3 regions of the Telluria sp. LT2P80 genome follow, and region 1 is predicted to be linked to each of the others. Evidence: predicted binding sites of a transcription regulator. Region 1 holds the regulator's gene; each other region holds the start of a gene.
The links. Region 1 encodes LexA, which represses DNA repair genes until DNA is damaged. Its sites were predicted from a motif close to ACTGTATNNNNATACAGT; they were not measured.
Positions count from the first base shown of each region.

Region 2: AC56LW_RS18400 (putative DNA modification/repair radical SAM protein) is a predicted target of LexA. The motif match lies at 1,582-1,599, and genes of this name have one in related genera.
Region 3: AC56LW_RS03185 (error-prone DNA polymerase) is a predicted target of LexA. The motif match lies at 1,939-1,956, and genes of this name have one in related genera.

Region 1 is NZ_JCASIO010000001.1:613,906-617,180, reverse strand. Features, by position in the region: gene AC56LW_RS02785 (cystathionine gamma-synthase family protein) at 1-766, shown strand, start outside; gene AC56LW_RS02780 (tetratricopeptide repeat protein) at 956-1,660, shown strand; gene lexA (transcriptional repressor LexA) at 1,725-2,354, opposite strand; gene rpsF (30S ribosomal protein S6) at 2,649-3,056, shown strand; gene priB (primosomal replication protein N) at 3,094-3,275, shown strand, end outside.
Region 2 is NZ_JCASIO010000007.1:210,634-213,908, forward strand. Features, by position in the region: gene AC56LW_RS18395 (UdgX family uracil-DNA binding protein) at 1-343, opposite strand, end outside; gene AC56LW_RS18400 (putative DNA modification/repair radical SAM protein) at 340-1,569, opposite strand; gene AC56LW_RS18405 (SEL1-like repeat protein) at 1,678-3,228, opposite strand; gene AC56LW_RS18410 (putative bifunctional diguanylate cyclase/phosphodiesterase) at 3,235-3,275, opposite strand, start outside.
Region 3 is NZ_JCASIO010000001.1:715,023-718,297, reverse strand. Features, by position in the region: gene AC56LW_RS03190 (TonB-dependent receptor plug domain-containing protein) at 1-1,773, opposite strand, end outside; gene AC56LW_RS03185 (error-prone DNA polymerase) at 1,982-3,275, shown strand, end outside.

The DNA.
Region 1 (3,275 bases):
TCCGCGCACGCAAGTGGCGGACCTGGCCCGCATCGGCGAGCTGTGCCGTGAGCGGGGCATCCTGTACGTGGTCGACAACACGATGACGTCGCCATGGCTGTTCCGCCCGAAGAGCGTGGGCGCCGGTCTCGTGGTCAACTCGCTGACCAAGTCGATTGGCGGCCACGGCATCGCGCTGGGCGGCGCGCTGACCGATACCGGTCTGTTCGACTGGAGCGCGTATCCGAACATCGCACCGAATTTCCGCAAGCAGCCGGCGCACGCCCAGGGCATGGCGCAGCTGCGTGCGAAAGCGCTGCGCGACTTCGGCGCGTCGCTCGGGCCGGAAGCGGCGCATCACATCGCCGTTGGCGCCGAGACACTGGCGCTGCGCATGACCCGCACCTGCGCCAATGCACTGGCGCTGGCCACGATGCTCGAGGCGGATGAGCGCGTGGCAAAGGTCCACTATCCGGGCCTGGCGTCGCATCCGCAACACGGTATCGTCACGTCGCTGTTTCGCGCCGGTGGTTCGCTGCTCAGCTTCGAACTGCACGAGTCCATCGATCCGTTCGATTACCTCAACCGCCTGCAGCTGGCGATTCCTGCGTCGAACCTGGGTGACAACCGCACGCTGGTCATTCCGGTGGCCCACACGATCTTCTTCGAGATGGGCGCCGAGCGCCGTGCCAGCATGGGCATTGCCGAGTCGCTGATCCGTGTGTCGGTGGGCATCGAGGACACCGACGACCTGGTCGAAGACTTCCGCCAGGCGCTGGACGCGTAAGTACGGCGTACCGCGCGGCGTTACCGCGTAGCGTTACCGCGCGGCGTTACCGCGTGGCGTTACCGCGCGGCGTAAAGCCATGCAAAGAAGGCCGGCGCAATGCCGGCCTTGTCATTTTTACGGTTGAGTCCCGCTGTAAAAGGGGGCTATGATGCCCCATCGTCAGCTTGTCATTTTCTTCGGATGCCCATGAAACGTTTCCTGCTCTGCCTTTCTCTGACTATTGCCAGCGCCGCCTATGCGGGCGAGCTGGAAGACGCCAACGCGCTGTTCGAAAAGAAGGATTACGCGGGCGCGCTCAAGCTCTATACCAAGCTGGCCAATGCCGGCAATCCGCAGGCACAGCAGCAACTGGGCCAGATGTACTGGTATGGCGAAGCGGGCACCGTTGACGAGGCGGCGGCCAAGGCGTTGTTCGAGAAGTCGGCCGCCAAGGGCAACAAGGTCGCGGCCCAATCGCTGGTCGTCATGGAGCAGCGTGTCACGAAGCGCGCCGAAATCGATTACTGGATCAAGGGCTACGACGGCGCCGAGCTGCAGTCGGGCGAATACCGCTGCCCGTCGCCGCGCATTCCGGCCGTGTCGAAGGTGAATGACGAGATCGATCGCGTCAACAAGCTGGTGACCGGCTGGCAGGATTGCTACAACAAGATGGTGACGAATTTGAACGCGCAGTCGCCGCTGACCAAGAAGATCCCGGCTGATATTGCCAAGCTGATGAACAAGCAGGAGGCGGACGCCTCGGCAGCCTACCTGGAACAGGTGCGGCAGAATATCGCGGAAGGCGCGAAGGTCAATTCAAAGATGATCCTGGCGGATTTTGCAGCGTGGCGCAATGCCACCGAGGCATTCATCAACCAGCACAATGCCGTGGTGAAGAAGGCGTCGAACTAAGCAATGCCGGGTAGGGCAAGGCCGGGTAAAGCAAGCGCCGGCCGGGGAGACCGGCGCCGTTCCATCAGTTCCAGCTACGCATCAGGCCGACAGCCAGGCCTTCAAGCGCAAACTCTTCGTCCGGCGAGACGGCAATGATGTTGAAGTCGGGGTTCTCTGGCAGCAGTTCGACCAGGTCGCCCGTCTTGCGATAGCGCTTGACCGTGACTTCGTCGCCCAGGCGCGCAACAACGATCTGCCCGTTTTTGGCGCTGTCGATTTTCTTGACCGCCAAAAAGTCGCCATCCATGATGCCGGCATCGCGCATCGACCAGCCCTTGACCTTCAGCAGAAAATCGGGCCGCGCCGCGAACATGGCCGCGTCGACGTTGTAGGTGGCTTCAACGTGCTCTTGCGCCAGGATGGGATTGCCCGCTGCGACGCGCCCGACCAGCGGCAGCGACATGAACGACGGCGGCGGCATCGGGATCGCCTCGACGCTCGCGCCGATCAGGCGGATGCCGCGCGACGTGCCGGGCGAAATTTCGATGGCGCCCTTGCGCGCCAGTGCTTGCAGATGTTCTTCAGCCGCATTGGCCGAGCGGAAACCCAATTCAGAAGCGATTTCAGCCCGGGTCGGAGGGAAACCGGTGTTCTCGATCGCTTCCTTGATCAGGTTCAGGATCTGTTCTTGCCGTGCAGTGAGCTTTAGCATAAATGTGTTACAGCAACCGGTTATGTATGTAACCTGTATTTTTGTACAGTATTCTCGCGCGCGCAAGGGGAAACGCAAAAAATATCGCGAAAATCGCGATTCAGAGTGCAAACAGCCGTCAAAACCGTGGAATTGTCGAGTCAGATATGCCCGTTGCGGCGCCAAACGAGGCGATAACGCATCATCGGGGGTTTCCAAGTCACCGATATTCGGGTTATAATTGCCGGCTTTCCCTTCCCACACTCGTCTTGACGCCGAGGTGGGCATTTGTTAAACGTCCTCAAGGAGTAATGCATGCGTCATTATGAAATCGTGTTTATCGTCCATCCGGACCAGAGCGAACAAGTCCCGGCGATGATCGAGCGTTACAAGACCACGGTGACCAGCCGCGGCGGTAACATCCATCGCGTTGAAGACTGGGGCCGCCGCCAGATGGCATACCAGATCCAGAAGCTGCCAAAAGCACACTACATCTGCCTGAACATCGAATGCGACAACGAGACCCTGGTCGAGCTGGAAACTGCATTCAAGTTCAATGATGCGGTTCTGCGTCACCTGACCGTCAAGCTGAAAAAAGCTGAAACCGCACCGTCGCCGATGATGAAATCGGTGCAGCGCGAAGACGCAGCCAAGAGCCACCGTGCCGAAGCCGCTGCGCCAGCAGCCGCTCCAGCCGCTGCGCCAGCGCCTGCTGCTGCTTAAGTTTTTCCCAGTTATTCGTAGTAACCAGTAATACCGGGTGCACAGCGCAAACCACCTCCAGCTCATGGCGACCATCGCCGAGCGCGACGTACTGCGTTACACCCCGGCCGGTGTGCCAATCGTTTCAGCCGTCCTGATGCACGAATCGCAGCAGGAAGAGGCCGGAGTCGAAAGGTCGGTCGCGTTCGAAGTCCCTGCGTTCGCCGCGGGCGAGATTTC
Region 2 (3,275 bases), on a different contig from region 1:
CATGGTCGCGGTAGCAGGCGGCGGTTTGCAGCATCTCCATCAGGGAGCGCGGGACTTGCGGCCTGGGCGTGGCTTGTGCCACCCGTTCGGCAGGCGGTGCAGCGAGAAGGTCGCCAGTCGGCTGCACCGTCTCCAGGGCCGATGCGGGCGCTGCCGGCGCGCTCGAAAACAAATCGGCACCGGGCTCGCCCCACGTCACCGCCTCGGGCGGCACGCCGGCGCGCAGCAGGGCGCGGGCCGTGGCACGCCACTCGACGAACGAAGCCACCAGCAGCGGCTGCCCCGCGCGGACCGCGGCGACGGCCTCGCTGGCGACGACGGCTGCGCTGGCCGCGCGGGTCATGCTGCCTGCAGCTCCGGCCACAGATTCATCTGCTGCGGCGCGTCGGCCATGTGCTTGCGCAGCAGGTCGGAGCTGGTCGCGCCCTGCGCCGGCTTGTAGTCGGCGGTGACGACGAACGGCGCCAGCTTTTTCAGGCTGCAGCGCAGCCGCGATAAATCTTCCCAGCGGATGCGGCGAATGCGGCGCAGATCCGCGATGCGCTTGGCGTTGCGCAGGCCGATGCCGGGGATGCGCGCAATCAGCGTCGCATCGACGCGGTTCAGGTCCATCGGAAACTGGTCGCGGTTCGACAGCGCCCAGGCCAGCTTGGGATCGATGTCCAGCGCCAGGTTGCCTGTCTGCGGCATGATCTCGCCAGCCGTGAAGCCGTAACTGCGCAGCAGGAAATCGGCCTGGTACAGGCGGTGCTCGCGCAGCAGCGGCGGTGGCGCAAGCGGTACGCTCTTGGGGCTTTGCGGGATCGGGCTGAACGCGGAGTAGTACACGCGCTTGAGTTTATAGCTGCCGTACAGCGTCTCGGCCGTGTTGAGGATCGTGTGGTCGTCGCTGGCATCGGCCCCGACGATCATCTGCGTGCTCTGGCCAGCCGGCGCGAATGCGGGTGACCTTGGCTCTTCGGCTTTTTCATCGAGCTTGCGCCGGATGGAGCCCATTGCCAGCTTGATCGTGTGCACGCTCTTTTCGGGCGCCAGCTTGGTCACGCTGTCGTGCGTGGGCAGCTCGATGTTGACTGACAGCCGATCGGCCCAGCGTCCCGCTTCGGTAATCAGGAGCGGATCGGCATCGGGAATCGTCTTGAGGTGGATGTAGCCGCGGAAGTTGTGCACCTCGCGCAGGGTGCGCGCCACGGCCACCAGCTGCTCCATCGTGTAGTCGGCCGACTGGATGATGCCGGAGCTGAGGAACAGGCCGTCGATGTAGTTGCGCAGGTAAAAATCCTGCGTCAGCTTGACCACCTCGTCGACCGCAAAGCGCGCGCGCGGCACGTTCGACGTGCGCCGGTTGATGCAGTACTGGCAGTCGTAGATGCAGAAGTTCGTGAGCAGGATCTTGAGCAGCGAGACGCAGCGGCCATCGGGCGTGTAGCTGTGGCAGATGCCCATGCCGGTGGTGGCGCCCAGGCCGTCCTTGCCCTCGGAGCCGCGCTTGGGCGCACCGCTGCTGGCGCAGGATGCGTCGTACTTGGCCGCGTCGGCCAGGATTTCGAGCTTGTCGTTGAGTTCCATCGGACGCCCGTGGCTGTATGGGCATACAGTATAGCGTGGCGTGTCATGACAGAGGGTGCGGCAGCACACCCGTGCGCGGGTGGCGCCGGTTCAAAGCCGGGACGTTAGTTATGCGTGCAGCAAGCTTTCGGCCAGTGACAGCTGCTGCGCATCCATGCGGCGCGCGGTGCGGGCCAGGTAGTCGCGTGCCGGCCGGATCCCGGCGCCGCCCGCCCGATGCAGCCACGCATACGCTTCGACCAGATCGCGCGGCGCGCCCTGTCCCGCCGCATACATCACGCCCAGGTTGAACTGGGCCCGCGCGTGGCCCTGGCGCGCTGCGCACAGGTACCAGAAATGGGCGGCTTCGTAATCCTTGTCCGCGCCCTTGGCGCAGTCGTAGCGCAGCCCCAGTTCGAACTGCGCCAGCGCGTGCTTCTGGTCGGCCGCCTTGTGCAGCCAGTCGGTGGCTTCCGCCGGGTCGCCCAGATCGAGCCGGTCGAGCAGCGTGGCCACCATGTACTGGGCCGCCGCGTAACCCTGCGCTGCAGCGCGCCGGTACCACCCGAGTGCCTGCACGCTGTCCTGCGCTGCGCCGATGCCGTTTTCGTGGCGCAGGCCCAAGTCGAACTGCGCGCGCAGGTGGCCCTGCTCGGCCGCCTTGCGGTACCAGGCGGTGGCCTCCACCGCATCGCGCTCGACGCCGTTGCCGGTGTCGAGAAGCTGCCCGAGGTGGTACTGCGCCACCGGCAAGCCCTGCTCGGCCGCACGGCGGTACCAGATGACCGCCTGCGCCGCATCCTGCACCACGCCCTGGCCGTGCTCGTGGCGCATGCCCAGGCTATCCTGCGCGCCCGCATGGCCCTGCTGCGCGGCGCGCCGGTACCAGATGGCGGCCAGTGCATCGTCCTGCGGCACGCCGTGGCCCGTGTCGTACATCAGCGCCAGATTGAACTGCGAGCTGGCATGGCCCTGGATGCCCGCGCGGCCGTACCACAGCATCGCCTGTTCGCCGTCCGCTTCAACGTCCTGGCCCTTGTCGTAGCGCAGGCCCAGATTGAACTGGGCCGGCGCGTAGCCCTGCAGCGCGGCCTTGCGCAACCACTCGAGCGCCTGCGCCGGATCGCGTGCCACGCCCTGGCCGCTGTCGTAGCGCAGGCCGAGGCTGTACTGCGAACGCGCGTAGCCCTGGGTGGCCGCGCGCCGGTACCAGTCCAGGGCCGCATCCTGGTCCTGCGCCACGCCCTTGCCGGTGTCGTACATCATCCCGAGATTGTGCTGGGCGCCCGGTTCGCCCTGTTCTGCGGCGAGGCGGAACCAGTGCAGCGCGCGGCCCACGTCCTGCGCCACGCCCTGCCCCTTGGCGTACAGCCAGCCCAGGTTGTACTGGGCCAGCGCGTAGCCTTGGCTGGCGGCGCGCTCGTACCAGTGGGCGGCCAGCATGAAGTCCTGCGTTACGCCCTGGCCCTTCTGCAGCATCACGCCGAGGTTGTACTGGGCCTGCGCCAGGTTGGCCGTGGCCGCAAGCCGGTACCAGCGCACTGCCAGTTCATCGCTTTGCGCCACGCCCTGGCCGTTCACGTACATGAAGCCCAGGCTGTGCTGGGCTTCAGCGACGCCACGCTCGGCCAGTCCTTTCACACGCAGGAATTCGGCGCTGTACAACGACGTGTCGGGCATGCCCACTCAGGCCAGCACGGCGCGCAGGTTCGATCCGGGCCGGGTGC
Region 3 (3,275 bases), 100 kb from region 1:
GATGTCGATGCGGTACAGGTCGGCCGTGACCGACAGTGCCTGCGTTGGCGACCAGGTCAGGCCCAGCGTGTAGCTCTTCGATTCTTCGTCCTTCAGTTGCGGGATGCCGGCGGCGGCCGCTACGCGCCCACCATTCGGCGCCAGCACGACGTCCAGTGGCTGGCCGCTGACGAAGTCGGTGAAGGTCGACGAGAAGTAGGCCTGCTGCAGCGACGGCGCGCGGAAGCCCGTGCTGGCCGAGCCGCGCAGCAGCAGGTCCGGCGCCAGGCGATAGGCGGCGGCGAGCTTGCCGGTGGTGGTCGAGCCGAAGTCCGAATAGCGCTCGTAGCGCAGCGCGGTCTGGATCTTGAGGCGATCGGTGAGATCCGTTTCGATGTCGACGTAGGCCGCGTTACTGTGACGGTCGGTGTCGGTTTCGTCGCCCGGCTGGAAGCCCGGGAAGCCCTGGCTGCCGGCGTTGCCGCCGATGCCCACGCCGTCGGCGTCGATGTACGAACCGGCTTCGCCGGCGAAGATCTGGTAGTTCTCGCGGCGGTGCTCGAGGCCGAACGCGACGTTCATGCCCTTGAACACATCGCTGTAGAAGCGGCTGATGTCGGCGTTGGTGGTCGCCTGGCGGAACGAGAACGCGCCCGCATAGAAGTGGTCGGCGCTGCGGCCCTGGCCGCCGCCAAGCAGATCGAGGTTGGCGATCGAGGCGTTGAGCGTGTTGGCGATGTTGTACTTCAGGCGGTTGTAGCCGTAGGTCTGCGACAGGTCGGCATTCCATTCGCCGGCCGTCCAGCGGTAGCCGACGGTGCCCCAGCGGTCATCGACCTTGCCGTTGATGAACGGGACGAAGCCGTCCGGGTACATTGCGGCCGAATTGCGCGATGGGATATCTTCCGAGCCCAGGCCTTCGCGGCCGAAGGCGGCCGACGAGGCATCGCGCTGCTGCACGCCGGCGGTGAAGTAGAACTTGCCGCCCGCGCCAGCCGGGAATTCGCCGTTCAGGTAAATGGTCTGGTTGTCGGCTTTGGTGTCGCCGATGATGCGCGGGTTGCCGGGCTCCGAGCGATTCGAGCGGCCGCGGTCCGAGTATTCGCCGGTGATGCCCAGCACGCCGCCACCGAGGGCCACGCCGCAGTAGGCCGATGCCTGCCAGTTCTCGCCATCGCCTTCGGTGTACTGGCCGTAGCCGGCCACCGATTCGCAGCCCAGGCTTTTCTTCAGGTCGATGTTGATCACGCCGGCAATCGCGTCCGAGCCGTATTGGGCGGCGGCGCCATCGCGCAGCACCTGCACTTCGCGGATCGCCATCACGGGGATGCCGTTCATGTCGGTGCCCGTGTTGCCGCGGTTGCGCGCACCGAACAGGTTCACCAGCGCGACCGTGTGGCGGCGCTTGCCGTTGACGAGCACCAGGGTCTGGTCCGAACCCAGGCCGCGCAGGGCGGCCGAGTCGATCAGGTCGGCGCCGTCTGCGCCGGTCTGGCGGGTCGAGTTGAACGACGGCGACAGGTTGCTCAGCACCTGCGCGAGGTCGAACTGGCCGCTTTGTTCGGCCGCTTTCGTCATCGGGATGAAGTCGATGGCCACCGGGGTGTCGGTGCTGGAGGCAGCGCCGACGCGGCGCGAACCGACGACGCTCACGCTTGGCACGACGGCGTCGGTGGTGATGGCGGGTGCGGTTTGCGCCTGAACGGCGACTGGGGCGAGAGCAAGGGAAGCAAGGATGGTGCTGCCATACAGACTGGACAACACGGAACGGGGCATGATTTTGAGTTTGAGCACTGGTTTCTCCGAAGGATGTTCGGATACTATCAATGGATCCTTCGATTACCGTTGCAATGTGGCATTAACACAACGTTCTTGTTGTATAACTTTGTATTATCAACTCGGGTGCATAAGTAATTTCCTGGGGTAAATAATGCACGTGCGGTAAAAAAGGTCGGCTATACTGTGTTTTTATACAGTATTTGTCATTTGACATGAGCCCGGCGTGACACAGCCTCCGACCAACCAGCCCCCTGCAGCCACGACCCTGCCGCCCTATGCGGAGTTGTTCTGCCTGTCGAACTTCTCGTTCCTGCAAGGGGCGTCGCATGCCGAGGAGCTGGTCCTGCGCGCCGTGCAGCTCGGGTACTTCGCGCTGGGGATCACCGACGAATGCTCGCTGGCCGGCGTCGTGCGCGCGCATGCGGAAGCAAAAGAGGCCGGCCTGCCGCTCATCATCGGCGCCCACTTTCATTTGCAGAACCCCGATGGCAGCCCGGCGCCGTCGCTGATCCTGCTGGCGCAGAACCGCGAGGGCTACGGCAACCTGTCTGAATTCATCACGCTCGGACGCACGCGGGCTGGGAAGGGCACGTACCTCCTGACACCCGATGACCTGGCCGACCCGGCACCCGAGAACGCGCACCTGCGCCACATGCCCGATTGCCTGGCGATCCTGCTGCCGCCGTATCCGGGGCACGAGGCGCAGGATGTCGACCGCCTGCATGCGCAGGCAGCGTGGATGGCGACCACCTTTCCGGGCCGCGCCTGGCTCGGCCTGACGTCGCTGCACCGCGCGTTCGACGATGCCCACCGCGCCACGGTCGAAGAAGTCGGCTGGCAGCACGGCTTGCCGATCGTGGCGCTGGGCCACGTGTGCATGCACGTGCGTTCGCGCAAACCGCTGCAGGACACGCTCACCGCCACGCGCCTGAACAAGGCGGTGGCCGACTGCGGCTACGGGCTGGCGCAGAACGCCGAGCAGCACCTGCGCTCGCGCCTGCGCCTGGCCAATCTGTACACGCCTCAAGTGCTGGCCGAGACGGTGCGCGTGGCGCGCCTGTGCACGTTCTCGCTCGACGAACTGCGCTACGAATACCCGGACGAAGTGGTCCCGCCCGGTCACACGGCGGCGAGTTTTTTGCGCGCCGAAACCTGGATCGGCGCGCACCGGCGTTTTCGCGACGGCATCCCGGCCAAGGTGCAGGCGCAGATCGAGCACGAGCTGGCGCTGATTTCCGAGATGCGCTACGAGCACTACTTTTTGACGGTGTACGACATCGTGCGCTTCGCCCGCTCGCAGCACATCCTGTGTCAGGGCCGCGGTTCGGCGGCCAATTCGGCCGTCTGCTACTGCCTGGGCATCACCGAGGTCGATCCGGCCCGCGCCAGCCTGCTGTTCGAGCGCTTCATCTCGCGCGAGCGCAACGAGCCGCCCGACATCGACGTCGACTTCGAGCACCAGCGGCGCGAAGAAGTCATCCAGTACATCTATAACAAATACGGGCGCGATCGCGCGG